2 linked regions of the Aliamphritea hakodatensis genome follow. Each later gene encodes a partner of the first gene's protein in a complex. Links are inferred from orthologs where the notes say so. Each region holds a gene or a part of one and is shown in the gene's direction. Other genes may lie near its edges.

Region 1 (16,344 bases):
GTTGTTGACGGTAAACGAAGGGGATTTTTCTTTATGAAACGGGCAAAGGCCTGAGTAGTTTTTGCCGGTACGCTTGAGTTTTACCCGTGACTCGACAATGTCCAGCACATTAATGCGGGCGAGCAAATCATCAATGAAGGATTGTGGGATTTTTCCTGCCATAGGACATTCGCCTGGGTAACCAATTACCGGGTATGTTAGCGGTTAAGGGAATGCTTGTCAGTAAGACTGGTCTGCCAGAAACGGGCTGGCAAAGGGCTCAGGAGGTCAGGCGGCTTTTAACCAGCTGGCTGATCGGACCCATGTCGGCACGGCCCTGTACCTGCGGTTTAACCAGTGCCATTACTTTACCCATGTCCTGCATACTTTGTGCCTGGGAATCAGTGACAGCCTGATCAATGATGCTGATGAGCTCAGCTTCTGAAAGTGCCTGAGGCAGGAACTCTTTAATTACAACAAGTTCCTGCTTCTCAATATCGGCCAAATCATTTCGGTCAGCCGCTTCAAACTGGCTGATCGAATCGCGACGCTGTTTTTGCATTTTATCCAGCGTGGCGACAATACGGGCATCGTCAGGTGTAATCCGCTCATCGACTTCGATGCGCTTGATTTCAGCCAGAATCATACGGATGGTTGCCAGGCGATCTTTTTGCTTGGCGCGCATTGCAGCTTTCATCTCATCACTGATGCGTTGCTTCAGGTCAGACATCGTTGCTCCGTAGAAATTCTTAAGTGACTTTTCGATAGTAAAGTCAGGTCTTTTGCAGTTGCTCAGGACCTGACTTAATCCGTTGTCGCTATGCGACGAACCCGCCGATGATCAGTACAGACGTACGCGACGCTGGTTTTCGCGCTGAACTTTTTTCAGGTGGCGCTTTACAGCAGCAGCAGCTTTACGCTTACGAACAGAGGTTGGCTTCTCGTAGAATTCACGACGACGCACTTCAGCCAGTACACCTGCTTTTTCGCAAGAACGCTTGAAACGACGCAGAGCTACGTCAAATGGCTCGTTTTCTTTAACTTTAACTGCTGGCATATTAAATACCTTACCTTCCTTAAAAAATTTAATCTGATGTGGCCGAGTTTAGACTCAGCTGGCCAATAAGGGCGAACATTCTATTCTGATGCAATGGCACTGTAAAGGCTAAATGCGATGAAATCTTCTCTAAATTGAAGCATAATGGCGCCGCTTTTTATGCCGCTTGGGCAAAGTCCGCGGCATCTTACAGTAAAGTCCGGATAAGAGCAGGCTGAATTTGATTTTTTTGGCCTGAAAAGCATTTTTTAGTCATTTTTTAACCTGTGGAAGCCAGCATGCGTGTATTGGGTATTGAAACTTCATGTGATGAAACCGGCGTAGCGATCTACGACACCGATAAAGGTTTATTGGGTGATGCTTTATACAGCCAGGTGGCAATGCATGCTGAATATGGCGGTGTTGTGCCTGAACTGGCCTCCCGGGACCATGTGCGCAAACTGTTACCGCTGGTTCGCGAAACTTTGCAGCAGGCAGGCACGACGCCTGAGCAACTGGATGCAGTCGCTTACACCGCAGGCCCGGGGCTGATTGGGGCGCTGATGGTCGGTGCCGCAACCGGCCGGGCGATGGCACTGGGCTGGGGGATTCCTGCGCTGGGTGTACATCATATGGAAGGACACCTGCTGGCGCCTATGCTGGAGGAGACGCCGCCGGCGTTTCCGTTTGTGGCGTTGCTGGTTTCCGGCGGCCACACCCAGTTAGTCCGGGTAGACGCTATCGGTGAGTACAGTTTACTCGGTGAGTCACTGGATGATGCCGCCGGTGAAGCCTTTGATAAGGCTGCCAAGATGTTGGGGCTGGCGTATCCGGGCGGGCCGGAAGTTGCCCGTATGGCTGAGCTGGGCGACCGTAGCCGGTTTCGTTTTCCCCGGCCGATGACCGATCGTCCCGGTCTGGATATGAGTTTCAGCGGGTTAAAAACCTTTACGTTGAATACCAGCAACAAACTGCGGGTAGATGGAGAGCTGGCAGAGCAGGATCAGTATGATATTGCCGCGGCCTTTGAAGAAGCCGTAGTAGAAACCCTGGCAATCAAATGCCGCCGGGCCCTTCAGCAGACAGGCTTTAAGCAGTTGGTGATTGCCGGTGGAGTAAGTGCTAACCAGCGTTTACGCCGTAAGCTGGGTGATATGGTAGCCAAAGAAAAGGCTGAGCTTTTCTATGCTCGCCCCCGTTTCTGTACCGATAATGGTGCGATGATTGCCTTTGCCGGCGCGCAACGCCTACTGGCTGGCCAGCAAAGTGACCTGACCATCCTGGCTCAGCCACGCTGGCCGCTGGACACTCTGCCGGGTATCTGAGTTCTCAGGCTTTTTTCAGTAACTGGCTGATATTCTGATGATGACTGGCAAACAGGATGCAGGATATCAGCAGGCTGAGCAGTAGCCACTGAGGGGCAAGCAGCCAGGCAAACAGGGGAGTGAGCAGCGCCATGCCCAGCGCCGCCAGTGCGGATACTTTTAACAGTCCGATCAGTGCGAGCCAGCAGACTGCCTGTGCCAGCCCCAGGTGCCAGTCTAATGCCAGGCAGGCACCCACTGTCGTGGCAACACCCTTGCCGCCGCGGAACCGCAGGAAGACTGACCATATATGACCGCCCAGTACGGCGAGTACTGCCAGCGCCATCCAGACACTTGTTACAGCATTCGCGGATAACAGATATTGCGCCACCCCGATAGCGATCAGGCCTTTAAGCAAGTCGCCGGCCAGCGTCATCACTGCTGCTGCTTTGTTGCCAACTCTCAGTACATTGGTGGCGCCGGGATTACCTGAGCCTTTCTGGCGGGGATCGCTGATTTGCATGCAATGACAGACGATAACTGCAGTGGGGACAGAACCCAGCAGATAAGCGGCCAGCAAGATTGCAATATTGGTAGCGATATCAGGGCTGTTCATGGTCAGAACCGGTATTCATATGTTGTCCTATATACCGTGAATTGTGGAAAGATACAAACAGCTTGCCGGGATTTAGCGCATTATTCCGGATGCGGACGGTTTGGTATTTTCCGGTTTAGTATCAATGATGCGGGGCGGAAATAAGCAAGCTTCTGACCGCCAGACGTAATACACTGCCCGTATAACAGTATTGACATCCTGATGCCCTGTGTTGACTATCAGGTCATCCGGATATGCACTGCATTGACACATATTTTTTTAATTTGATTTATCAACAGGTTACAAAATTGTAATGGATATTGTTTATATTAAAGGTCTGGAGATTGAAACCATTATCGGTATTTACGACTGGGAACGGGAGATCCGCCAGCGTGTGGTACTGGATATTGAGATGGGGACCGATATCCTGTCAGCGGCTTCCAGCGAAGATGTGGATAACACGCTTAACTACAAAACTATCTCTGAACGGTTAATCGATTTTATTGCCAACAGTGAGTTTCAGTTGATCGAAACCATGGCTGAGGAAGTGACCAGGATTCTTGCCAACGAGTTTGGCGTGCGCTGGGTGCGTTTGCAGCTGGGTAAACCGGGGGCAGTACCGGCGGCTCAGGATGTGGGTATCATTATTGAGCGGGGAGAACGTTTTTAATGGCAAAAGTATTCGTCAGTATCGGCAGCAATCAGGATCGTGAGCACAATATTAGCGGCGGTCTGGATGCTTTGCAGGCAACATTCAGTGAGTTGCGCTTGTCGCCGGTCTATGAAAGTGATGCTGTCGGTTTTGACGGTGCACCCTTTTATAATCTGGTGGCTGAGTTCACGACTGACCTTGAACTGGCGGCGCTGAATGCGACGCTGAAAGACATTGAAGATCAGCATGGCCGTTGCCGCAAGAGTGACAGCCTGGGCAGGACGCTGGATATTGATATCCTTACTTATGATAATCTCATCGGTGATTTTAACGGTGTTCAGTTGCCCCGTGCCGAAGTGCTGGTGAACAGCTTTGTATTGCGGCCTTTGGCAGAACTGTCGCCAAAATCACGTCATCCTGAGTCCGGTGAAACCTATCAGGACTTATGGCGGGACGCTGATAAGGACAGGCAGCCGTTAGCGGCGGTGGACTTTATCTGGCAGGAAAAACAGCTTTCAGCGGTTTAAAAAATCAGTTAATTCGGCTTAGGGAGTGGCGTTATGGATCTGACAACCATTATCAGCATTGTTGTTGCAGTGATTGTTATTGGCTATCTGATTGCAGTGTTTAACAGTCTGGTCAGCCTGCGTAACCGGCATCAGAATGCGTTTTCGCAAATAGATGTGCAGTTAAAGCGCCGCTATGACCTGATACCAAATCTGGTGGAAACGGCTAAGGGGTATCTCAAGCACGAGCGTGAAACGCTGGAAGCGGTTATCAGTGCCCGGAATCAGGCCCGGGCAGGGCTGGACAGTGCTATGGCCAGTGCTCAGAGCGCCGGCTCACTGCAACAGCTGGGCATGGCTGAGTCCGGTTTACAGGCTGCGCTGGGACGCTTTAATCTGGTGGTTGAAGATTACCCAGAGCTGAAAGCCGACGGTCAGATGCAGCAGTTAAGCGAAGAGCTTACGTCGACCGAGAACCGCGTTGCGTTTGCCCGTCAGGGATTTAACGATGCGGTGACCGATTACAACGAATATAAACAGAGTTTTCCACCGGTGATTCTGGCAGGCCTGTTTGGTCATAAAGCCGATGCCAGTTTGCTGGAAATGGCCGACCGGGAACAGATCCAGAAAGCACCTGAAGTCAGCTTCTGACGCTAAAGCCGGATGAACTTCTATGAAGCACAGGCGCTGGCCGGTAAGCGAAGTTACTGGCTGGTCGCACTGTTCCTCGGCATTACCTTCCTGATTATCGGGCTGACCACTTTATTTGTGGTGACCTGGCTGTGGTTTGATGACGGCGGTTATTACAATCAGCAGGCAGAACTGCTTGAGTATTTTACCGTGCAGCGGTTTGCCTGGGTTGCGGTTGCGGTTTGCAGTGGCCTGATCATTACCGCCTGGCTGAAGTGGCACGAAGTCTGTCGTGGGGGCGCAGCCATTGCCGAATCGATGGGGGCCACCCAGGTATTACCCGTCACCCGCTATGCCGAGCAACGGCGCTTGCTGAATGTTACCGAAGAAATGTCTATTGCGGCGGGTATTCCGGTACCTCCGGTGTATCTGTTGACCCAGGAAGCCGGGATCAATGCATTTGCTGCCGGTCTGCGGCCTTCTGATGCTGTCGTGTGTGTCAGCCAGGGAGCATTGGATCACCTCAGCAGAGATGAGTTGCAGGGGGTGGTGGCGCATGAAATCAGCCATATCTTTAACGGTGATATGCGCCTGAATATGCGTTTGCTGGTGTTGCTGCACGGGTTGATGTGGATCGGTGAGATTGGCCGTGAGCTGCTTTACAGCCGGACATCTGTCCGGGCGAAACCCTTTGGTTTGGGCTTGTTTGCCATCGGCTGGACAGGCATTGCCGGCGCCAGAGTCATTAAAGCCGCTGTGGGGCGACAACGGGAGTTTCTGGCGGATGCAGCAGCGGTACGGTTAACCCGTAACCCGGCGGGTATTGCCGGTGCCCTGAAGGCGATTGGCAGTATAAAGAGCAGCAGCCGGGTCGAGAATCACCGCTGTCATGAAGCCAGTCATCTGTTTTTTGCCAATATTAATGGTGCGGCGATGAGTTTGCTGGCGACGCATCCGCCGTTGCGGCAACGTATTCAGGCAATTGAACCGAACTGGGATGGCTGTTTTTCTGAAGATCGCTGGCAGCAGGCCAGAGAGCAGGTTAAAGAGCATGATGGTGACCGCAAACAGCAGGTGCTGGGGGCGGTGACCACCATGATACTCAGCAGTGCGGTGCTGGATGTGGCCGGGGTTTCGGATTTGGATCTGGTGTCTGAAACCGAATTGCCGGATACGCTGGCAGACATTGCCCACGACGCTTTTGCTGCCCGGGCCATCCTCCCGGTGTTGCTGCTGGCGCCGGATATATCTTTGCGTGAACAGCAGATGTATCTGTTATCTGAGTTTGATCCGGCGCTGGCTGAACAGGCAGAAACACTCACAGAAATGCTGAAAGACGTGTCCCGCGGCGCTTATTTACCCTGGGTGCTGATGGCAATGCCAGCCCTCAAGCTGCAGTCAGCAGAGCAGTATCGTGGTTATAAGCGTGTGCTGATGAAGCTGATCAGGGCCGATAAACAGATTGATCTGTTTGAGTGGTGCCTGTATCAGTTAACCGGCCACTACTGTGATGGTCACTACGGTATACGCCGCCGGGCGCGGATGCTGGAACAGTCTGAAGATGATCAGGCCGGGGCATTTGAACGGGTCGCATCCATGCTTGTCTGGCACGGAAGGCAGTCAGACAGCAGTGGGGCTGATCTTGAACGGCACTTTAATCTGGCGGCCAATACCGCCGGCTTTTACAATATTGAGTTGTTACCTCAGCAGCCCAGCGCTGAAACTGAGCTTAAGGCATTCAGTGAGGCGGTATTCATTCTTGCGGCGGCGGGGCCGTTACTGAAATCCCGCTATCTTAAGGGGCTGGTGCGCTGTGCCCGTCAGGACGGTAAAGTCTCTGTGGTCGAACGTGAGTTACTGACAGCCGTGGCTGCCGTAATGGAATGTCCGCTTATTGGCCTTGAGGATGACTGGCCTGTTCGCAGATAGTGAGCTGACGCCGCCTGATTTCCTCTCCCAGTGCCTTGCCTTTAAAACCCTCTGCCATGATTTCCCGGGGCGTTATGCTGCCCAGTTGGGTCAGGAGGTCCGGAAGCTGAACTTCAGCAGCCAGGGCTTGCTGATCATTGAGTATTCTGCAGGCCGTGAACAGATTGTGTAACCGTTCCGGACGGCGGAGTAAATCTAAATCCAGAATTAACTGCAGGCGGGCATCGGATGTCAGGTGGGGAAAGTTAAGCAGATCGTCGGCACCGCGGAACAGCTGCAGGGCCAGGTCACGAAACAGGTTCGGTAACCGCTGCCGTTCACTGAAGGTCTTAATGACTGAGGCGTCAGTAGCTGTTTTAAGTAACAGCAGGGCGCAGCGGACTTCAGCTGATGCCGATGTATTCAGAAGTAGCAGTTCTGCAGGGCGAATGGGCAGCTCAGGGAACAGCTTGCCGTTGGCGTGAGAGTCTTCCAGTATCCGGAAAAATGTTTGCGGGCTTTGTTCGCCCAGTGCCCGCTGCATTTCCTGCCAGACCCTTTCCGGGGTGAGAAACTCAAGTTCGTCACTGCTGGCCAGTTGTTGCATCAGCGCCAGTGTTTCCGGTGCCAGGGTGAAGCCCAGATGGGCGTAGCGTGCGGCGAACCGGGCGACACGCAACACCCGTAGCGGGTCTTCAGCAAATGCGGGGGATACATGGCGCAGAATGCGCTGTTGCAGATCCTGCTGACCATTATACGGGTCGATAATCTGACCGTCGGCGCTTTCAGCCATAGCGTTGATGGTCAGGTCGCGGCGCAGTAAATCCTCTTCAAGGGTGACATCCGGGCTGGCATGATACTGAAAGCCGGTGTAGCCCTTGCCTGATTTACGTTCCGTGCGGGCCAGTGCATATTCTTCTCCGCTGTCCTTGTGGATAAATACGGGGAAGTCCTGGCCGACAGGCCGGAAGCCTTGCTGTAACATGATTTCCGGTGACGCACCGACCACGACCCAGTCCCGGTCATACACCGGATACCCCAGAAGTTTGTCGCGAACCGCGCCGCCCACCAGATAGACCTGCATATTTATGCTTCCGGGGCGCTGCACATTTCAGGCTTGTTTGCCTGCCAGAGCTGGTAGCCGCCGTCGAGGCTGTATACCTGATCAAATCCCTGGCCAATCAGCAGTTGTGCCGCAGACTGGCTACTGTGACCGTGGTAACAACAGACAATGACCGGTTGATCCATATCCGCTGAGGTAATAAAGGTATGCAGGGTTTCATTGCTCAGATGGCTGGCGCTGACAATGTGTCCGGCGGCAAAACTTTGCGGGTCGCGAATATCCACAACGACGGCGCCGTCTTCCATCAGGGCAACTGCCTGTTCGATATTAATACACTGATAGGTTTCCATTGCTTTACTCCGGTTGTTTCAGGCTTGGGACACTGAATAGCTGCTGATCTTCAAGGCGCATGGCTGTCAGGGTATTACCCCATACGCAGCCGGTATCCAGGGCAAATACGTTATGGTGGTCGGCTTTGCCTTCCAGTGCAGCCCAGTGTCCAAAAATAATACGGTGCTTGTCGACGGTTTTTCCCGGATGTTCAAACCAGGGTAAAAAACCTTCCGGCTGGCTGCTCAGGGCACCCTTGGCGAGAAAGTCGAGCCGGCCTTTGTCGCTGCAAAAGCGCATCCGGGTGAAGTAATTGGTGATCATCCGCAGCCGTTCCCAGCCCTGAATAGATTTCTTCCAGCGGTCCGGCTTGTTGCCGTACATGTTGCGGAAATACTCAATGGCAAGGGTACTTTGCAGCACCTGTTCAACTTCTTTGGCACAGCTGCGGGCTTTCTTTAATGACCAGTTAGGCGGAATACCGGCATGCACCATGGTATAGCCAAGGGCTTCGTCATGAACCAGCAGGGGCTGGTGGCGTAACCAGTCCATCAGGTCGTCGCGGTCCGGGGCATTAAGAATTTCGTCGAAGGTATCGCTGCGCCGCTGAGTGGTGGTGCCGTAATGAATCGCCAGCAGGTGCAGATCATGATTGCCGAGTACAATTCGGGTCTGGCTGCCGAGTTCTTTCAGAAAACGCAGGGTTTCCAGTGACTTGGGTCCACGGTTAACCAGATCACCGGCAACCCACAGTGTGTCTTCCGGGCCGAAGCTCAGGGTGTCCAGCAGTTGGATAAGTTCGTCAAAGCAGCCCTGTATATCACCAATGGCGTAATGGGTCATAGCGGGCCTGATCAGTGCAGTGCGTTTGGCTGTGCCAGTGTGAACGGCGCAATTTCAGCATTGAAGGTCTGGCCGTCTTCGGCCTTCATTTCATAATGTCCCTGCATGCTGCCGACATTGGTGGCCAGTACTGTGCCACTGGTATAGCTGTAGCTTTCTGTCGGATCAATGACCGGTTGCTCACCGACTACGCCTTCCCCTTTGACTTCCTGTACCTGTTCGTCGCCGTCAACGATCAGCCAGCGGCGGTTAAGCAGCTGAACCGGCTGGCTGGCGTGGTTGGTGATGGTGATATGGTAAGAAAAAACAAAGCGTTTTTTATCCGGATCAGACTGCTCCGGAAGGTACGATGTTTCCACGTTAATGGCGATACTTTCTTGTTCTAATGCGGCAATCATCTGTTTAGTCGCTCTGTTTAGTGCTGATGAAATCACTGATGCGGATAAATTCCTGCAGGCTCAGACGTTCCGGGCGCAGGCCCGGGTCGATGTCCAGCGCCTGAATATCATCGGCACTGATCAGCGGCTTCAGGTTATTTCGTAAAGTTTTGCGACGCTGACCGAAGGCGGTTCTGACGACGACTTCCAGTTTATCAACATCCTTAGCCGGGTGGGGGACTTTTTTGTATGGGATCAGCCGGACGATTGTCGAGTCAACTTTGGGGGCCGGGTCAAACGCTTCCGGTGGCACAATAAAGAGTGGTTCTACGTGGCAGTAGTACTGCGCCATAATGCCCAGACGGCCATAAGCACTGTCCCCTGGCTGTGCTGCCAGACGGTCAACAACTTCCTTCTGCAACATGAAATGCATGTCTTCGATCTCTTCAGCATAGCTCAGCAGATGAAAAATCAGCGGCGTCGAGATGTTATACGGCAGGTTACCGACAACACGCAGTGGCTGCGGGGCCTGGTGCAGGGATGCAAAGTCAAACTTCAGGGCATCCGCTTCATGAATGTTGAATTTATCCGCGTAACTGAAGAACTTGGTACGCAGAATAGGAATCAGGTCCCGGTCCAGTTCCACGACATTCAGTTGCTGGCATTCGGGCAGTAATTCTTCAGTAATAGCCCCCAGGCCTGGGCCGATTTCTACCAGATGCTGGTCTTCCTGCGGTGCGATGGAGCGAATGATCCGGCGAATGATGCCCTGATCATGCAGGAAATTCTGGCCAAAGCGTTTGCGGGCTTTGTGGCCGACGGGTTTTTTACTCATGAATGACGTTCCGTTGGGGTTCTTTGTGGATAACTGAAGCAATGATAGCTCAGTTATCCTGATTGCTGTGGCTGGCCATTTCTGCCGCATAGTCGATGGCGGTCAGCAGGCTGCCGGTATCGGCCTTGCCGCTGCCGGCCAGATCAAGGGCGGTGCCATGATCCACTGATGTGCGGATAATGGGCAGGCCCAGCGTAATATTGACGGCGTTGCCAAAGCCTTTGTATTTTAGAACAGGTAATCCCTGATCGTGATACATCGCAAGGACAGCATCGGTTTGCTGCAGGTATTTTTCAGTAAAGAGGGTGTCTGCCGGTAGCGGGCCAGTGAGGTTTATACCCTCCTGACGCAGCTTTTCAAGGGCCGGTTCAATTGTTTCGATTTCTTCCCGCCCCATGTGTCCGCCTTCTCCTGCATGGGGGTTCAGGCCGGCAACCAGAATACGTGGCTGTTGTAAGCCAAAGCGTTGTTGTAAGTCCTGATGCAGTACCCGGATGACTTGCTGCAGTAAGGGGGCTGTAATTGCGCCCGGTACCTCCAGTAATGGCAGGTGGGTGGTGGCAAGCGCGACACGCAACCCTTGAGTTGCCAGCATCATAACGACTTTATCGCTGCCGGTCAGGGCTTCAAGAAACTCGGTGTGTCCGCTGAACGGAATGCCGGCATCGTTGATGATGCCTTTGTGTACCGGGGCGGTGACAATGGCAGAAAACTCACCGTTCATGCAGCCGGTCGTCGCCCGGGTCAGGGTGTCCAGTACATACTGGGCGTTGGCCGTATCGAGTTGTCCGGCTGTCACTGCGGTTTTACAGGGGACTGGGTCAACCCACAGACAGCCTGCAGGGGTGCTTTGTGCCGGCTCGCTGGCGTCGTACTGACGGATTTCCAGGGGGAGTTGCAGCTGTGCAGCCCGTTCAGCAAGCATGTGCGGATCGGCAATGGCAATCAGTTGTTGCTGATGGCCCTGCTGGGCAATCTGAATGCACAGATCCGGGCCGATACCCGAAGGTTCGCCCGGTGTCAGTGCTAACTTGAAGATCTGATCCGGCATTATTTCAGCTCAATATATGCCTTGGCACGGATCTCCCGTAACCAGTTCTGCAGCTCTTCGTTGAACTTGCGCTCACGGATGCTGGCCCGTGCCTGATTGGTCAGCATTTCTTCACCCAGATCCTGCTGGCGGCGGTCGGTTACCTCAAGAATGTGCCAGCCAAAACGGGTTTCAAACGGGATGCTGACTTCACCAACCGGTGTTTTACGCATGACTTCTTCAAATTCAGGGACCATCTGGCCTGGCTGAGCCCAGCCTAAAGCGCCGCCTTCTGCACCGCTGCCCGGGTCATCACTGAATTCTTTTGCCAGTTCGGCAAACGGTTCACCCAGTGCCAGACGGTTGTACAGGGATTTTATTTCCCGCAGCGTCTGGGCCTTGGAACGGATTTCAGTTGGCTTAAGCAGGATGTGGCGTACTTCGGTCTGATCGACCATTTGTACATTTCCCTGCTGGGTGTCGTTTACTTTAAGAATGTGAAAGCCGTTCGGGGTGCGAATAGGTGCTGTTACCTGGCCTTTTTCCAGAGCCCCGAGCGCCTGTGCGAAAGCAGGGGGTAGCTCAGCGGCTTTTTTCCAGCCCAGCTGACCACCTCTTAAGGCGTTATTTCCGGCGGAGCGTTCCAGAGCCAGTTCTGCAAAATCGGCACCGTTCTGTAATTCACTGCTGATTTCAGCGGCGATTTCAGCGGCCTGCTGGATGGTTGTAGCATCAGCCTGTGGCGGAACTTCAATCAGAATCAGGCTCAGGTTATAGCTTTTTGAAGCGGCCAGTTTTCCCTGATCTGAGCTGAGGAAGTTGTCAACTTCCTGCTGGGATACATTAATACGGCTGTTAACCAGTTGACGCTGGGTTTCACTGATCAGTAATTCCTGACGGATCTGGTTACGCACCTTAGCGTAGTCCTGGCCCTCAGCAATCAGGGTCTCACGGAACTGAGCCAGGCTCAGGCCTGACTGGCCGGCGATCCGGTTAAGGGCCGCATTGAGCTCGTTATCGCTGACGCGGATTCCCCGCTCATCAGCCAGTTGCATCTGGACCCGGTCGACAATCAGGCGGTTCAGTACCTGTTTACGCAGCGCTTCCGCCGGCGGCTGGGTCGCGTTACTGCGGGCCAGACGGTGCAGGATTATGTTTTCGCGGGCTTCCAGTTCACTTTGCATAATGATGTCGTCATTGACGATTGCAATCACCCGGTCCAGAGAGGTGGCAGCAAACGCTGACACAGATGCGCTGAGCGCGATAGCCGCCATTGCCGGCTTGATGAGCTTGGCCCCGAACGGGCGCATACACTTAATAGTCATTTTGTTTTTCACGTTCTTCAAAACCGGTAATGTTATCGAATAAGCCTTTGCCTTGGCCGAAAGCGCCCAGCCCTTTCAGGACAAACTGTATATAAATTCCGCTGTCCCTTTCGGTGCTGCCACTTGGCAGATACTCTCTGGCGGCAACCCGTACCTGCCAGCAACAGTCGGAGTACTCAACACCTAAGAGTGCTTCCGGGGTCGTATTGTTCCGGATATCTTCCTGCCAGCGTCCCAGAACGCTCCATTTTTTTGCAACCGGCCAGATAAATGACAGGTCTGCCTGTTCGCGGGTGTCTTCACGGTCACGGAAGCCCAGGCTGAAAACTTTGTTGACGTTCGGAGAGTAACTGAATTTAAGATTGTTTTCGATTAAATGATAGTCACTGGCGTCCAGTTCGCTGTCGTTGCTGATCCGCAGGGCGTCGGTTACATTCCAGCTGGCTTCAAGGGCAACATTGGAACGCTTGCTGGTGTCGGCTGCCGTGGTGCTTTCCAACTGAACTTCGCGGTCGGCAAAATAATGGGCCTGGGCAATGCCCAGCCGGGCCACTTCGCTGCCGTTGCTGCGGTAGAACCCGGAGCTCAGTCCCAGTGTCAGCTGTTGAGTATCACCGATCTTGTCATAACCACTGAAGCGGTTTTCCCGGAACAGAGAGCTGTATGTAAAGCTGTATTCGGCGGTATCAAAATTCGGAATGGCGGTCTGGTCTTCTTCAGGCACGTAGAGGGCAAACAGGCGTGGTTCCAGCGTCTGAATCATGCCGGATTCATTGACTGTACGCTCAAAGCTCAGGCCGCTGTCGACACTGAGCACGCCCACCGTACGGCTGATGCTGTCGGACTTGCCGGCCACCTGATCATCAAGCTTGTACTGTGAAGACCAGAGAGTGGCTTTGGGCGTTACGTAAGCCCAGGGCCAGCGGAACGGAATACTGACAGACGGCTGCAGGTGAACACGCTGACCATTCACACGGTCAACGCCGGTCAGGTTGTCGTTATCCCGTTCAAAGGATGTGAAGTCTGCCTGATAACTCAGCTCAAGATCAGAACCGTCTACCAGATCACTCTGGCTGCCTTGCAGGGAAATCTGTGGCAGCTTCCGGTAAGGCTGGGTGGCGTCGGTTATGGTCTGATAAGACTGAACACGGGTTGTCGCTGTCCAGTTATCGGTGACATAGCTTGCCTGGGCAATCTGGTCCAGATGGTCCTGCCGGTTTACTTCAAGGCCGGTGTTCAGATCGTTAAAGTAGTCGTCGTCACTGACCCGGGTGTAATCAATTGTTGAACGCCAGTTCCCCTGATAGCCGCGGTGCTCGGCGTCAACCAGCCAGCGGTCCTTGTCTGCTTTACGGTCGTTCGGCAGGTATGCGGTGCTCAGTACGTTATAGCTGTAGCTGTTCATGTACCGCAGTTCGTTATCCAGAGACAGGCCGCGGCTGCTGTACAGGTGCGGTGTCAGCGTATCGTCAATGTTTGGGGCGATATTAAAGTAATACGGGGTTGCCAGTTCCAGCCCGTCACCGTCGGAATAGCCCATGGTCGGGTAAAGGAAACCGGAGCGGCGCTTATCATCAATCGGGAAGGTGAAGTACGGATAGTAGAATACAGGTACGTCGCCAATGCGCAGGGTGGCATGTTTGGCAGTACCGAAACCTTCTTCCGGATCAAGCACGACTTCATCGGCGTTGATTTTCCAGCTTTCATCCCCCAGAGGACACTTGGTGTAGGAGGTGTCCTGCAGGTTGATTTTGCTGTCCGGCTGGCGGGTAATGCTCACCGCAGAACCCCGGATGCCTTGCTGATGCATGACATAATCAGCGGCTTCAATCCGGGTTTCGCTGGTATCTATATTGGCCTGGGCATTGTCACCCACAATCAGCAGTCCCGGCTCCCGGTATATCACATTGCCCTGCAGGGTTGCGGTATTGGTGGTTTCGTACAGGGTAGCTTCGTCACTGCTGATGGTGCGGTTGCCCTGACGGACACGTATATCACCCCGCATGGTGGATGTCTGGCCAATCTGAGTCAGGGACTGATCGGCATTGATGATGATTTCTTCTTCTTTACCTGCTTCTGCTACAGGATACTCAGGTTCAACATAGCGGCCGCACTGGCCGCCTTCACCCGGTTGCCAGTCCAGTTGCCGGGCTGCCAGGTCTGCTGCAGGGGCGTTCAGCACCGCTGCCTGAGATGCTTGCTGTTGCTTGTCTTCTGTGCGGATGGCCGCCGGTGCAACGGCCGGTGCTGACGCTGCCGGTGAAACATTGACTGATTCAGGTTGAGACACCGCTTCAGGTGTGTTCAGTGGCTGGGTCGGAACATTAGCAGGGTCAGAAAAAGCCGGTTCTGCCGGTGTATCGCTGCCGGCACATTGCCAGCTGCCGTCGGCCTGGGTCTGGCATTGCCATAAATCGGCGGGTGCGGCATATAACGAAGGCGACATAGCGGCAGCGACCGCTAAGGTAAGTAAATATGAAGATTGTCTTTTAAAGGGCATCCGGCCTATCCATTCTACAGCGGAAAAATGTGCTTCGATTTTGTTTATCGCCAAACCGTTATTTCGAGTAATATACGCACTAAAGCGCTGAATGATAAAACATTCCGGCGCATCTATGCTAGAGGATTAAAATTATGGGTCAACGATTGGCCGGGTTGCGTGCCTGGGTGGTCGACATTTGTGCGGCATCGGGAATTGATCTGGCGTCAGACTGGCAGTGCCAGCCGGTGTCGGGCGATGCGAGCTTTCGGCGTTACTTTCGGCTGATCAGTGGTCAGCAAAGCTGGATTCTGATGGATGCTCCGCCGGAAAAAGAAGCCAGCCTGCCCTTTGTTAAGATTGCCGACAGCTGGTACAGCCAGGGTATAAAGGTTCCACAGGTCATTGCCGCTGATTTATCGCTTGGATATATGCTGTTAAGTGATCTGGGGGATGAGCAATATCTGCCACACCTGAATGATAGCTCTGCTGATGACTTATATACCCGCGCACTGGATGAGTTGCTGCTGATCCAGAAAGCGACCGACGTTGCCGGCTTCCCGCTGCCTGAATATGACGAAGCCTTGTTGCAGCGGGAAATGGCCCTGTTCCATGACTGGTTTCTGCAGGACTTGCTGGGGCTGACAATCAAGCCGGGTGTGGAACATCTCTGGCAAGAAGTCTGTGCGCAGCTGGTGAACAGTGCCCGGGCACAGCCGCAGGTTGCCGTGCACCGGGATTACCATAGCCGGAATCTGATGGTATGCGGTGACTCGCTGGGTGTGATTGATTTTCAGGACGCCGTTATTGGCCCGGTGACCTATGATCTGGTGTCATTGCTGCGGGACTGTTATATCGCCTGGCCGGATATCAAGGTTTATGGCTGGGTGGATCAGTACGGAGCTCAGCTGGAAGCTGAAGGTGTACTGGAAAGCTTCGACCGTACCGAATTCTATTACTGGTTTGATCTGATGGGGGTGCAGCGTCACCTTAAAGCCAGCGGTATTTTTGCCCGGCTGAAACTGCGTGACGGTAAAGACGGCTATCTGGCGGATATTCCCCGAACCCTGCATTACATCATCCGGGTCTGTTCGCGGTATCAGGACCTGTTGACGTTTGCTGCCTGGCTCAACGAAGTGGTGGTCCCGGCAATGTATGCCTCTGAGCACTTCGATACAGCACTGCTGGATAAGTGGTTTAAATGATGCGCGGGATGATTCTGGCGGCAGGGCTGGGTACCCGGATGCGTCCGCTGACACTGACGACGCCCAAGCCGCTGATCAAAGTAGCCGGTAAAGCGCTGATTGAATATCATATTGAGCGTCTGGTGGCGGGCGGGATCACTGAGCTGGTGATCAACCATGCCTGGCTGGGTGAACAGCTGGAACGCGCGCTGGGTAACGGTGAACCTTATGGTGCCGGGATAGTCTACTCGCCGGAGTCTGACGCACT
Region 2 (12,052 bases), 220 kb from region 1 along the record:
AGCCGCGGCCTTTTGCCTGAAACACACGGCCGTGGTCAATCGGCCCTAACTGGCTGATAGCGCCGTCTGCCGGGCTGATGATATCTGTGTCTGCCAGTGGGCGGCGTTCCAGTTTTATTTCCCGGGTGAAGAAGCTGTTGAAGTCCGGATAAGCATTCAGCGATTCCTGTACGGCCTCACTCATATTGACGTTGTAGCGTTTGGCGAACCAACTGATAAAGGTGCTTTTTACCCAGTTGGTCCGGCAGTCAGCCAGTTTTCCCACTAAACGGGACAACAGATGCTGTGGCAGGAGGTGTTGTAACAGGATGAAGATTTTATCTTTCACTTAAATAATCCAGGTCGTTTAACAAAGTTTACCCGCCGAAAGCGATGGCTGACGGCGGGTAAGCGAAATTTTTTAACGGTGTTTAAGGGGTTACTGCTCAACCGGTGTACCTGGATGATTGCCCCACTCAAACCAGGAGCCATCGTAGCAGCGGACATTTTCAAAGCCAAGGTGCTTAGTGAACAGATAACTCAGACCGGATCGCCGGTGGGTCTGGCAGTGGGTGATAACCGTTTTCTCAGGGGTGACCCCCAGCGCTGCAAGTTCAGCAAGAATGTCTGCTGCCGGTCGCAGGCGGGTGTCCTGTTCAGAGATCAGGGCATTGGTCCAGTTGTAGTTAACTGCGCCGGGAATATGGCCGCCTTTTGCCGCGTTGACCACTTTTTCGCCCCGGTATTCTGCTGGGGAGCGGACATCGAGAATGCAATGCTCAGGGTTGTTCAGATGGGTGAGGATATATTCCATGTCGGCCAGGTTGTGGGTATCCAGGCTGACCGGGTAATCCGTTGGCTCATATTGCGGCACGTCGGCAGTGGTAGAAAAGCCGGCGTCTTCCCAGGCTTTCAGATGGCCGTCCAGAAATGAGCAGGCGGTGTGGCCTGCGGCGTGCAGGGTCCAGATCATCCGGCCGGCCTGAGGGCCCATCTGATCGTCATAGACCACAACCTGACTGTCCGGCGTGATCCCCAATGACGCGAACAGCGTACTGAGCTGTGCGTCTGACGGCCGTTTGTTAGGTACCGGCTGTTCACCGCAAAGCAGCCCGGACGGTGCCATGTGGCGGGCGCCGGGCAGGTGTTTGGTGGCGTAGTTTTCAGCGGATGAGAGGTCAAGGATGACAATCTGACCCGAATCGCGGTCAAGCTGTTCGGCAAGCTGTGCAGGAGAAACCAGTAGAGGCAGTGACATAGACAGTATCCCGGAATAGGCGGATTAAAGTTAATTCTTGGACAGTGCCGCCAGACAGCTGGTTGCTGCCGTACAGAGTTGCTTAAACTGTTTGTGCTGTACGGTTTCTATCAGGCTGGCGTCTTCGCCCATATCTGCATAGACAATAGCAACTGGCTTGCTGTTCATAAAGACTGACATCAGCAAGTAGTTAGAATCATTAATGTGTTGCTTATAGCTGTCGGGCAGCATTTTGCTGATCCGGTGGGTATTGTCCTGATTCACCAGGATGCAGGCGACTTTGTCATACAGTCGGCTGAACAGGCTCTGCGCGTCAATCTGATGCATGGACTGGTTCAGCGGACTGTCTTTATTGAAGCCAATGCTGTGAATCACTTTAACGATCTGGTTCTGGGTATTGACGGTATTCAGGCTGACCCGTTCCAGACCGACACCCTGAATCAGCACTTTAAGCAGGTCTTTCAGTACTTCCGTGGGGTGCTGATAATCTTCCGGGTATTGCAGGAAGCGTTCGTTCACGGTGGCAATCAGGGCCGGATCTTTCAGGTTGGAGTCTGAGGCGACCGCCGTCTGAATTTTGCGTGGCCGGGGGATCAGGAAATGCTTGCTGCAGTATTTGTATTCCGTTTCCGACAGTTTGTAACCGCCCTGATTGTTGTTGGACGGCATAAACAGCATTTCGGCTGCCGGTGTCAGGGTGCCGACCACAAAGTAATCACGGGATGACTGGGCGCAGTTCTGGTGTAGCAGCGCCATGGTGGCACCCAGTTCACTTTTCAGATAGTCACTGACAATGTCAATGATGTGCAGGGTGTTGGGTTTGTGCCAGCCAAAGGTGGCGGTGCCCGCCAGCCAGTTGGACAGTTTCACCGGGAAGAAACGCTGCTGGACAAGATGGTTCAGTTCCCGCAGCTCTTCACCCCGCAGACGGGGATCTTCCAGTGAGCGCTGATGCAGTTTCATCAGGGTGCGTTTGTTCAGCGGCAGGTCTTCTGCCAGAGAGGTTTGTACCAGTTCCGGTAAATTCCAGGATACTGCCAGACCGTGGGAGATATCTTTAATGGTGCAGCCAAACAGTTCCCGTTCGACGGTCTCGCTGTCTTTGCCCTGTTCCCGGATCTTGATCTGCATCTGCGACATGTGTAGCGGCGCATGGTGCCAGAGCGCCCAGTGGCCAATGCCGTAAAACAGCGCTGCAAGATAACTTTCTTCTGTAAACATACCTTTGCGGGCCCGTTCCAGCCAGGAACGGACCTGAACCGCGGCGTGGTGGCTGTTGGCGGTGGCGCGAAAGTACATTTTGTCGGCGGTGCTGTGGGCATTCAGACGGGTGCCTTTCATGCCGTTGATCAGGTTTTCGAGGTTGTCAGTGCCCAGTGAGCTGATGGCATGTTCGACGCCGGTGACCACGGAGCCTTTTTCGGCGTGCAGGATACTGGCGGCTTTAACGACATGCAGGCAGAGCAGAGGGTCTGCTTTAATCAGTCGGTTAAGATCCTTCATGGATGTTTTATCCGACTGCAATGCCTTCTGAATGCGGCGCAGACTGCTGGCCCGGACGGAAAAATCTTTATCCGTCAGGTATTGCGTCCATTCTTCTGCGTCGTAGGGCTGGATCGTGCTCATTAATGGTCCTGATGCCGGTCACTTATCAAACGAAAACCACTCTGGTTAAGTCTTTGTTAAGAGAGGTTTTCGGCACATTAAACCTTTTATTTACAAGATAGTTAAGTTTCTTCCCTCGAAGTGAGTATATGTTTGTAACTATTTACTCTTTGAGCACTGATTTTATGGTCTTCAATTGCTTGCTTTATGGCGCAATGAGGTTCCTGTTCATGCTGGCAGTCACGGAACTTGCACAGGCCCAGAAACGGCGTGAACTCTGTGAAACCTTCGATGATGCGGTCTTTTTCGATGTGCCACAGTGCGAACTCCCGGATCCCCGGTGAGTCGATCAGGTCGCCACCGTCCGGGAAATGGAACAGCCGGGCGGTTGTTGTGGTGTGAGTACCTTTACGGGTAGCTTCCGACAAGGCGCCGACTTTAAGGTCAACCCCGGGTAACAGCGCATTGATCAGCGAGGACTTGCCGACTCCTGACTGCCCCACGAAAACGCTGATCCGGCCGTTGAGTATGGCTTTAAGCTCATCCAGACCGTCTTCACGGGTAGTGGATACCTGCAGCACCTTGTAACCGATATCGGTATACAGGCTGATCATCCCTTCGATGTATTCCCGGTTATCGTCGTTGAGCAAATCCTGTTTATTGACCAGCAGGACCGGTTCAATGCCGCTGACTTCTGCAGCCACCAGATAACGGTCGATCAGGTTGTAATGGGGCATCGGCTCCACCGCAATGGTGATAACGATGTGATCAATGTTGGCTGCGACCGGTTTCAGTTCGCCGTGGTTGTTTGGCCGCTGGAGGACTGACTGGCGTTCTTCTGTTGCAACCACCACGCCGTGTTCTGCGCCGGCACGCCAGATAACCTTATCGCCGGTCACCAGCGCGCTCAGGTTGGTGCGCATGTGGCAGCGGAATATTTCGCCGCTGTGTTCGCCTTCCAGTGCCTCTACATCGACCTGCCTGCCGAAATGGGAGATGATCTGGCCGTGTTGTTCCGGGCCGAGGTCACCGCCTTCCAGTTGCTGGTCGATATTGGAGTTCTTACGCTTTGCCCGTTCAGAACGTTCGTCCTGAATCTTTTGTATGCGCCACGCCTGGCGGCGGGTGAGTTTGCGTTTGGCCATTAAGTTTGTTGCGCCGTATAGATACAGTAAAATCTGATTATATTCCGGGTCGCCGAAAACAAAGTTTTTGCTGTGCTGAGTGTCGCACAGATAGTTTTTCAGCGGCCTGCTAAGGTATTCTATAACACTTTTAAATAACAGTGCTGAAATCTAAGGGGAATTGCCGTATGTCTAGGCAAGATAATCTGATCTGGATCGATCTGGAAATGACCGGTCTTGATCCTGAACGGGAACGAATTATCGAAATTGCCACCATTGTGACCGATGCGGATCTGAATATTCTGGCGCTGGGGCCGAGTCTGGTGGTGCATCAGTCTGATGCGTTGCTGGATGCGATGGATGAGTGGTGTACCAATCAGCATGGCGGTTCCGGGCTGACGGCCCGGGTGAAGGCATCACAGATCAGTGAGCGCCAGGCAGAAGAAGAGACCCTTGAGTTTATCAAACAGTATGTGGATCAGGGGGCTTCACCGATATGCGGTAACAGTATCGGTCAGGACCGGCGTTTTCTGGTGAAGTATATGCCTGAGCTGGAAAGCTACTTCCATTACCGTAACCTGGATGTCAGCAGTATTAAAGAACTGGCCCGCCGCTGGCGGCCGGAAGTGCTGAACGGTTTTGAGAAGAAAGGCTCGCATCTGGCGATGGATGACATTAAAGATTCCATCAATGAGTTAAAACATTACCGGGAGCACTTTTTTAACCTGTAATGGGGTCATGTTGGTTGGTTGTGCAACCAATGCCCAAAATGAGTATCTTAAACTTTAGAATGAGTGGCTGCTAATTTAGCGTTTTAATATCTATTACTTTGGGCGCTTTTATTCTAAGTATTTCAAAGGTTAAGCGTTTTTATTAGCGCTGTTTTTTCGTACAGAACCCCGGCTTGTCCGGGGTTTATTTTTTTATAAAGCTGTTTATCTCTCCCGGACTGCAACTATCAGCCTGCCAGCAGGGTTTATATTTTTTTTCAAACAGGGTTTATTAATAGGCATCTGTCCGGTGGCTTGAGGGGGCTTGCCGGTACAAGTTAAATGTCGCTGTGTCCGCCGCATTTTATTCCTAAAACAATAAATCTCAGCCGGACGCTGGTGAAGTGACATAAGGACGTGCGTAACGGTGGCTGTTGCCGGGCCGGATGTGCGTGTAGTTATTTGCGTAAACATTCCCTGTCGGCGGCTTCGAGTATTGAGAGAAGCAGTATGACGATTAAGACACGTATCTTACTGGCCATTGTATCGATTGGCATTATTCCCCTGATTTGCGCCAGTGCAGTTGTAATGTACGCCACCTCCAACGAAGTAAACGTTGCCCTTGATGATGCTGCCTCCGCCAAGCTGATTGCGGTGCGGGAAATGAAAAAAGATCAGCTGGTCAGTTACATCAGCGATCTGAAGAGTTTGGTAAAAAGCATTGCTGCCAATGAGCAGACGGTGGTCGCCACCGGTTACTTCTCCAGCTCGTTTGACCTGAATAAGAAGGTTGATGATGAGCAGCAGCAAAACCTGAACAGTTTCTATAGCGGTGCCTTTGCTGACGAATTCAAACAGCGTGATCCGGGATTCAACGGCGCTGATGCCGGCAGTGCCCAGTCTGCGCTGGATGATCCGGCGCGTTATTTTCAGATGCGTTATATCAGCACCAATCCAAATCCTTTAGGGGAAAAGCAGGCGCTGGATCAGGCAAAGAAAATTACTAAATTCAATGCCCGTTATGATTTATACCACTCCCAGTACCATCCCGGATTGCGCCGTCTGCAGGAAGAGTTTGGTTTCCCGGATGTACTGATTGTCAGCCCTGAAGGGCGGGTTGTGTATTCGGTGGCCAAGAATGTGGATTACGCCACTGACCTGACCGCCGGTTCCGATAACGGCCTGGTGCAGGCCTGGAACAAAGCCCGTGACGGTGCGGCCGGTGACGTGTACCTGACAGACATTAATACTTACTTTGCAGATTTTGGGACGCCGGCGGCATTTCTTTCATCCCCGGTGTTTGAGAAAGACAAGAATGTTGGCACCCTGGTGGTCAGGTTGCCGGTTGAACGGGTAACCATGGCCCTCACCAGTAATAAGCACTGGGCAGATGTGGGGCTGGGCAAAAGTGGCGAAGTCTATCTGGTGGGCGATGATGAGCGGTTACGCACCGACAGTCGCCGGCTGATTGAATCTGCGGATCAGTACTTTAGCGAAATTGCCGCCACCGGCTGGCAGGACAGCGTTGAACAGATTCAGAACCGGCGAACCGGTGTGGCGCTGCAAAAAGTCAGTTCCGACGGAGTTAAGGCGGCATTACAGGGCGATACCGGCGTGACCCGGGCGCAGGGTTACTACGGTGAAGAGGTACTTTCGGCGTATACCCCGGTGGAAATTGACGGATTACGCTGGGCGCTGATTTCGGAAATGAGCAGTTCAGAAGCCTTTGCCAGCGAAGAACAGATCCTTGGTTCGATTACCCGTACCAGCGGTGTTGTGGTGCTGGTGGTGTTGATTGCTGCAGTGTTGTTTGGCCTGTTGTTGTCACGGTTGCTGGTGAATCCGCTGCGGGAACTGGTGACGTCTTTTCAGGAGATTGCAAACGGCGATGGCGATCTGACAACCCAACTGGCAAGTGCTAAGCGCAAGGATGAGATCGGTGAGCTGGCAACGGCATTTAATGCCTTTGTTGCCAACATTCGCGGCGTGGTGGCACAGGCCAGCGAAACCGCTGAAAGCCTGACGGAAGTGACCAATCAACTGGCCCGGCAGTCCGGTGATACTGCGTCCCGCATGGGGCAGCAGCGCTCCATGAGTGAGCTGATTGTCACGGCCATGACCGAGTTTTCTTATTCGATTGATCATGTGGCGCAGAGCAGTAATGAAACGCTGAACGCGATGGTCAGTGCCGGTGAGAAGATGGTCAGCGGCGCGGATAATGCCCAGCGTTCTGTGAATGAGATTGATCAGTTAGTGGGCTTTACCCGTGAATCAGCAAGCTCTATTAATGCGCTGTCCGGCGAGATTGATCAGGTCAGCTCCATTTTGGAAGTCATTAATGACATTGCTAAACAGACCAGCTTACTGGCGCTGAACGCTGCGATTGAAGCGGCCCGGGCCGGTGAGCAGGGACGGGGCTTCGCCGTGGTAGCAGATGAAGTTCGCACGCTCTCTTCCCGAACTCAGGAAGCCACAGTGAATATTCAGGAAACCATGGAGAAACTGCGCGAAACCGCAGACGATTCTGTTCGCCGGGTGGAAGACTCCATGGAAAATGCCGAACGGGGCATCGCCATGGTGAATGAAACCGCTTCTGAGCTGGATGAAACCAAGCGCCTGATGGCGGACGTGGAAGCGATGCAAACGCAGATAGCGACCGCCGTGAATGAACAGCTTGATGTGATTAAGGACATTGAGAAGAACGCGGTTGAAATCGATACCCTGTCTGAAACCACACTGGACAGTGCGCAGGAATCGGCCGGCGATACCGATAAACTGAGTCAGATGGCGGACCGTCTGCACAGCCTTGTGGGCCGGTTTAAAACCTGATGCCCTGAATATGTATCTGTGCTGGCCGGCGTCAGTCGGCCAGCTTAGCAGCTCTTGGGTGTGCTGCGATGGGCAGGGGATTTTCTGCAGAATCTTCACGGTTACTCAGGTGATCCAGCGCCCACTGGGCGTGTTCTTTAACCAGTTCGCCGGTGTCGGGATTACTGAGCAGGCTGTGCAGCGCCGCTCTGGATTCCGGGCTGTTTATGCCATTGCCCAGTGCGACAGCAATATTCCGTTGCCAGCCCTGATAGCCGCTGCGTCGTATGGCTGATCCCTCAGTGCGCTTGAGGAATGTGGCTTCATCCCAGTTAAGTAAGTCTCTGAGGTTTTTATCATCCAGCCCGTGGCGGGGTTTAAAGTCGTCTTCTGCGGAGGCCTGTGCAAAGCGGTTCCAGGGGCAGATAAGCTGGCAGTCATCACAGCCGAATATCCGGTTACCCATCAGTGGACGCAGTTCAGTGGGAATGCTGCCGTTGTATTCGATGGTCAGATAAGAAATGCAGCGCCGGGCATCCACCACATAGGGGTCAACAATGGCTTGTGTCGGGCAGACATCGATGCAGGCCTGACACTTGCCGCAGTGTTCTTCTTCATAGGGGGCGTCGACCGGCAGGGGCAGGTCGACAAAGAGTTCGCCCAGTAAAAACCAGGAGCCGGCTTCCCGGTTCAGGATCAGGCTGTGTTTTCCCTGCCAGCCAATGCCGGCTTTGCGGGCCAGTGGCCGTTCCAGTACAGGGGCGCTGTCGACAAAGGCCCGGTAGCCAAACTCTCCGATTAAGGTTTCGATTGCCTTGCCCAGCCGGGTCAGGCGCTTGCGCATCAGTTTGTGATAATCACGCCCCATGGTATAGCGGGAAATGTAAGCTTTATCCGGGTTTTTAAGGATCTTCAGCGTCTGAATATCCGGTGGCAGGCAGTTCATCCTGACGCAGATGACCCGGCGGGTACCTTCAACCAGCAGCGATGGGTCCAGCCGTTTGTCGATATTGTTTTCCAGATACCCCATTTCCCCGTGATAGCCGTTTTCAAGCCAGCGGTGGTAGGCCTCTGATTCCGGACTGATGTCGGTATCGCTGATACCGCATTGCTGAAAGCCCTGTTCCAGTGCGGCGGCTTTGATTGCCTGACTGAGGGCGGCAAGTGATTTTGAGTCCTGATGCATTATGGCCGGGTCTTAGTAGCTGTTTTTACTGTAGGTTGGATATAATGAAGCCAAATTCCGAGTCGAGATCTTATACCGTGGCTAAGTCTTCGCAATTACCCGCTGCATTATACACAGCTGAACTGACCCGGGCACTGGATGCGGCAGCAATCAGTGCCGGGATGCCTGGCTTTAAACTGATGTTAAGGGCCGGGCATGTGGCCTTTGACCGGTTAATGCACCAGTGGCCGGATGTACAATCCCTGAGCATTCTTTGCGGCACCGGCAATAACGGCGGTGACGGCTTTGTGATGGCGGCTCTGGCTCAGCAGCAGGGCATTCAGGTGCAGGTGGTCTGTGTATCCAGACTGGATGATTTTGCGGTGCAGCTGCGTGGCGAAGCCCGGCAGGCCTATGACTGGATGTGTGATCAGGGGGTTGAATGCCACCGTTACCGTTTGGGGATGAACCTGCAGGGGGATGTGATCGTCGATGCTTTACTCGGCACCGGACTTAACGGTGCTGTGGCGGAACCCTTTGTGGGGGCGATCCGGCAGATCAATCTGTCAGACAAACCCGTGCTTGCGGTGGATATACCTTCGGGTCTGTGCAGTGATACCGGTGCGGTGCTGGGTGATGCTGTGCGTGCCGATCATACGGTGACCTTTATCGGCATGAAGCAGGGGATGCTCACTCATGAAGGGGTGGATTATTGCGGTCAGCTGCAGTTTGACAGCCTGCGCATTGCGGATGATATCTATGAGTCTATTCCGGTCAGTGGTTTCCGTACCTGCCGGGAAGATCTGGCGGCGCTGTTGCCGCCGCGGGGCGCTGCCAGTCATAAAGGGCACTTTGGTCATGTGCTGGTGATCGGTGGCGATTATGGCATGGGCGGTGCGGCAATCATGGCCGCGCAGGCCGCGGGCCGGACCGGTGCCGGTCTGGTGAGTCTGGCAACCCGGGCAGAGCATGTAACTGCTGCGCTGACCCGGGCACCGGAAATCATGGTTCACGGGGTACGCAGTGGTCATGATCTGGCGGTGCTGATTGAGCGTGCGTCAGTGGTAGTGATTGGTCCGGGCCTTGGGCAAAGTGCCTGGGGGGAACAGCTGCTGATGGCGGTGCTGGATAATTGCGGATCTGATAAAAAGCCGCTGGTAATGGATGCGGATGCGCTTAACCTGTTGGTGATAAATGGCAAACTGGACGGCACTAAGCACAGTAACTGGTTACTGACACCCCATCCCGGTGAGGCTGCCCGTTTGCTGGAAACCTCGGTGCCAAAGGTTCAGACGGACCGCTTTGCCGCGGCAGAAGCCCTGCAGGACCGGTTTGGCGGTACCCTGGTGCTGAAAGGGGCAGGGACCCTGAGTTGTGATGGTGACGCCATGCATCTGTGCTCAGCGGGTAATCCCGGTATGGCCAGTGGCGGGATGGGGGATGTGCTTAGCGGAATTATAGGCGCGTTGCTGGCGCAGAAGCTGGAATATACCGATGCTGCCCGTGTTGGGGTGTATATTCACGGAAAAGCGGCGGATGAGGCTGCAAAAAATGGTCAGCGAGGTATGCAAGCCACTGATCTGTTGGCACAATTGCCGAAAGTTGTTAACGTTTTCCCTAAATAGCAGGCAAAGTGAAGGAAGTGAGTACGGTGTCAGGTGATCAGCAGCAGTGTTTTTTTATCGCTGATGAAGCGGCCATGGTGGCTTTTGGCAGTAATCTGGCGGCGTCCGCCAGCGGTGGTGTGGTTTTTCTTAATGGTGATCTGGGGATGGGTAAAACCACTCTGTGCCGGGGAATCATTCAGGGGGCCGGGCATAAGGGTGCGGTTAAGAGTCCTACCTATACACTGGTGGAACCCTATGAACTGATCGGCCGGGACGTTTATCATTTTGACCTTTACCGTTTGGGAGATCCGGAAGAGCTTGAATATTTCGGAATCCGGGATTATTTCCACGATGATGCTTTGTGTCTGATTGAATGGCCGGAAAAAGGTGAAGGTGTGTTACCCCCTGCCGATTTATTACTGAATATTACTGTACAGGGGGAGGGGCGCGAGATTGAACTGTTGCCCCAAACTGCGAAAGGGGAGCAGTTGTTAGTGAATTTGCAGGCCACTGCCGAGTAAGGATGAGACAGAGTATGTTGCGTGTTGTTCGTTTAAGTCTGGTATTTGTGTGTACGTTACTATCGGCTGTGGTTGGTGCTGCCGATGTTAAAAACGTACGCCTGTGGATTGCGCCGGATCACGCCCGTTTAGTTTTTGACCTCAGTGAAAGTGCGGACCATAAGCTGTTCACCCTGAAGAATCCTGACCGCATCGTGCTGGATGTGGATAACGCTAAATTTAAGGCGGACCTTAACCAGCTGAATCTGACCAAGAGCCCGGTGCAGCGTATTCGCAGCGGCGCTAAAGATAAAAACGACCTGCGCATCGTACTGGACCTTAAGTCGGATGTTCGTGCCAAAAGTTTTGCCCTGAGTCCTAACGATAAATATGGCCACCGTCTGGTGGTGGATCTTTATCAGCCAGAGAAAGTTGCCCAGACCGTTAAGCGGGCGACAACGACAGCCAATAATCCGGATAAATTACGCAACGTGGTGATTGCCATTGATGCGGGGCACGGTGGCGATGATCCCGGCGCGGTAGGGCCGCGGGGCGAGAGAGAGAAAGATGTGGTGCTTGGCATTGCCCGGGAACTGAAGAAGCTGCTGCAGAAAGAGCCGGGTTTTACGCCACAGCTGACCCGGGACGGTGACTATTACATCAGCCTGCGCAGCCGCACCAGCCGGGCGCGGAAAAATAACGCCGATATGTTTGTGTCTATCCATGCGGACGGTTTTAAGGATAAACGTGCCAAGGGGGCGTCTGTATGGGTATTGTCGCCGCGGGGGGCCAGCAGCGAAATGGGGCGCTGGTTAGCCAAGCGGGAAAACAGTACCGACCTGATTGGCGGTGTTGGCAGTGTCAGCCTTGAAGATAAAGACGATGTGCTGGCAAAAGTGCTGCTTGATATGTCGATGACGGCGAGCCGCAGTGACAGCCGGGTGATTGCTGAAACGGTACATAAAAATATGAGTCGCTTTGCAAAAATGCATAAGAAGCGGGTCGAACAGGCCGGGTTTGTAGTGCTTAAATCCCCGGATATTCCGTCGATTCTGGTGGAAACCGGGTTTATTACCAATCCGGATGAAGCACGGAAACTGAAATCTAAGTCCTATCAGAAGAAGATGGCTCAGGCGATTTTTGCCGGCATTAAGGCGCATTTCGTGGCCAAGCCTCCGGCGCTTACGTATCTGGCCTGGCAAAAACAGGGCGGTAATAAAGGCAAGTCTGTCGCCGGTAAATATAAGGTTGTCAGAGGGGATACTTTATCGGTGATTGCCCGCCGAAACGGTATTT

Evidence for each region.
Region 2: the proteins of tsaD (region 1) and tsaE are in contact, whole or in part, in a crystal structure (PDB 6N9A), measured with the Thermotoga maritima proteins. The link is inferred for Aliamphritea hakodatensis from one-to-one orthologs. Residues at the interface, in WP_004082750.1 of Thermotoga maritima: Cys10, Asp11, Arg49, His50, Leu82, Gly84, Gly135, Gly136, Glu154, Thr155, Leu156, Asp157, Asp158, Ser159, Glu162, Asp165, Lys166, Arg169, Leu170, Tyr175, Lys213, Thr214, Leu217, Tyr218, Gln221, Arg222, Asn324; in WP_004082108.1 of Thermotoga maritima: Leu37, Gly38, Lys46, Lys57, Val59, Lys60, Ser61, Thr63, Phe64, Thr65, Leu66, Met67, Val69, Pro71, Tyr82, Arg83, Leu84, Asp86, Asp88, Phe89, Asp93, Ile128, Asp130, Glu131, Arg134.

Annotation. Positions count from the first base shown.
Region 1 is NZ_AP025281.1:915,697-932,040, forward strand. Bases 479-3,327 are described here. They hold tsaD (tRNA (adenosine(37)-N6)-threonylcarbamoyltransferase complex transferase subunit TsaD), read left to right. Parts: upstream 479-1,314; coding sequence 1,315-2,340; downstream 2,341-3,327. Other genes in these bases: PCI15_RS04130 (GatB/YqeY domain-containing protein), read right to left, coding at 479-709; rpsU (30S ribosomal protein S21), read right to left, coding at 821-1,036; plsY (glycerol-3-phosphate 1-O-acyltransferase PlsY), read right to left, coding at 2,345-2,935; folB (dihydroneopterin aldolase), read left to right, coding at 3,228-3,327. Also shown: dnaG (DNA primase), read right to left, coding at 1-162; more of PCI15_RS04130, read right to left, coding at 260-478; more of folB, read left to right, coding at 3,328-3,584; folK (2-amino-4-hydroxy-6-hydroxymethyldihydropteridine diphosphokinase), read left to right, coding at 3,584-4,093; PCI15_RS04160 (LemA family protein), read left to right, coding at 4,127-4,723; PCI15_RS04165 (M48 family metallopeptidase), read left to right, coding at 4,736-6,631; PCI15_RS04170 (tRNA nucleotidyltransferase/poly(A) polymerase-related protein), read right to left, coding at 6,594-7,694; thiosulfate sulfurtransferase GlpE, read right to left, coding at 7,697-8,023; PCI15_RS04180 (symmetrical bis(5'-nucleosyl)-tetraphosphatase), read right to left, coding at 8,028-8,846; apaG (Co2+/Mg2+ efflux facilitator ApaG/CorD), read right to left, coding at 8,858-9,244; 16S rRNA (adenine(1518)-N(6)/adenine(1519)-N(6))-dimethyltransferase RsmA, read right to left, coding at 9,249-10,058; 4-hydroxythreonine-4-phosphate dehydrogenase PdxA, read right to left, coding at 10,108-11,109; PCI15_RS04200 (peptidylprolyl isomerase), read right to left, coding at 11,109-12,413; PCI15_RS04205 (LPS-assembly protein LptD), read right to left, coding at 12,403-14,859; PCI15_RS04210 (aminoglycoside phosphotransferase family protein), read left to right, coding at 15,048-16,097; N-acetylmuramate alpha-1-phosphate uridylyltransferase MurU, read left to right, coding at 16,094-16,344.
Region 2 is NZ_AP025281.1:1,130,321-1,142,372, forward strand. The notes cover bases 9,263-12,038. They hold tsaE (tRNA (adenosine(37)-N6)-threonylcarbamoyltransferase complex ATPase subunit type 1 TsaE), read left to right. Parts: upstream 9,263-10,300; coding sequence 10,301-10,777; downstream 10,778-12,038. Other genes in these bases: PCI15_RS05170 (NAD(P)H-hydrate dehydratase), read left to right, coding at 9,263-10,274; PCI15_RS05180 (N-acetylmuramoyl-L-alanine amidase family protein), read left to right, coding at 10,792-12,038. Also shown: asd (archaetidylserine decarboxylase), read right to left, coding at 1-328; PCI15_RS05140 (sulfurtransferase), read right to left, coding at 419-1,237; PCI15_RS05145 (HDOD domain-containing protein), read right to left, coding at 1,268-2,863; small ribosomal subunit biogenesis GTPase RsgA, read right to left, coding at 2,965-3,987; orn (oligoribonuclease), read left to right, coding at 4,155-4,697; PCI15_RS05160 (methyl-accepting chemotaxis protein), read left to right, coding at 5,187-7,505; tRNA epoxyqueuosine(34) reductase QueG, read right to left, coding at 7,537-8,670; more of PCI15_RS05170, read left to right, coding at 8,715-9,262; more of PCI15_RS05180, read left to right, coding at 12,039-12,052. UniProt on the Escherichia coli protein: Required for the formation of a threonylcarbamoyl group on adenosine at position 37 (t(6)A37) in tRNAs that read codons beginning with adenine.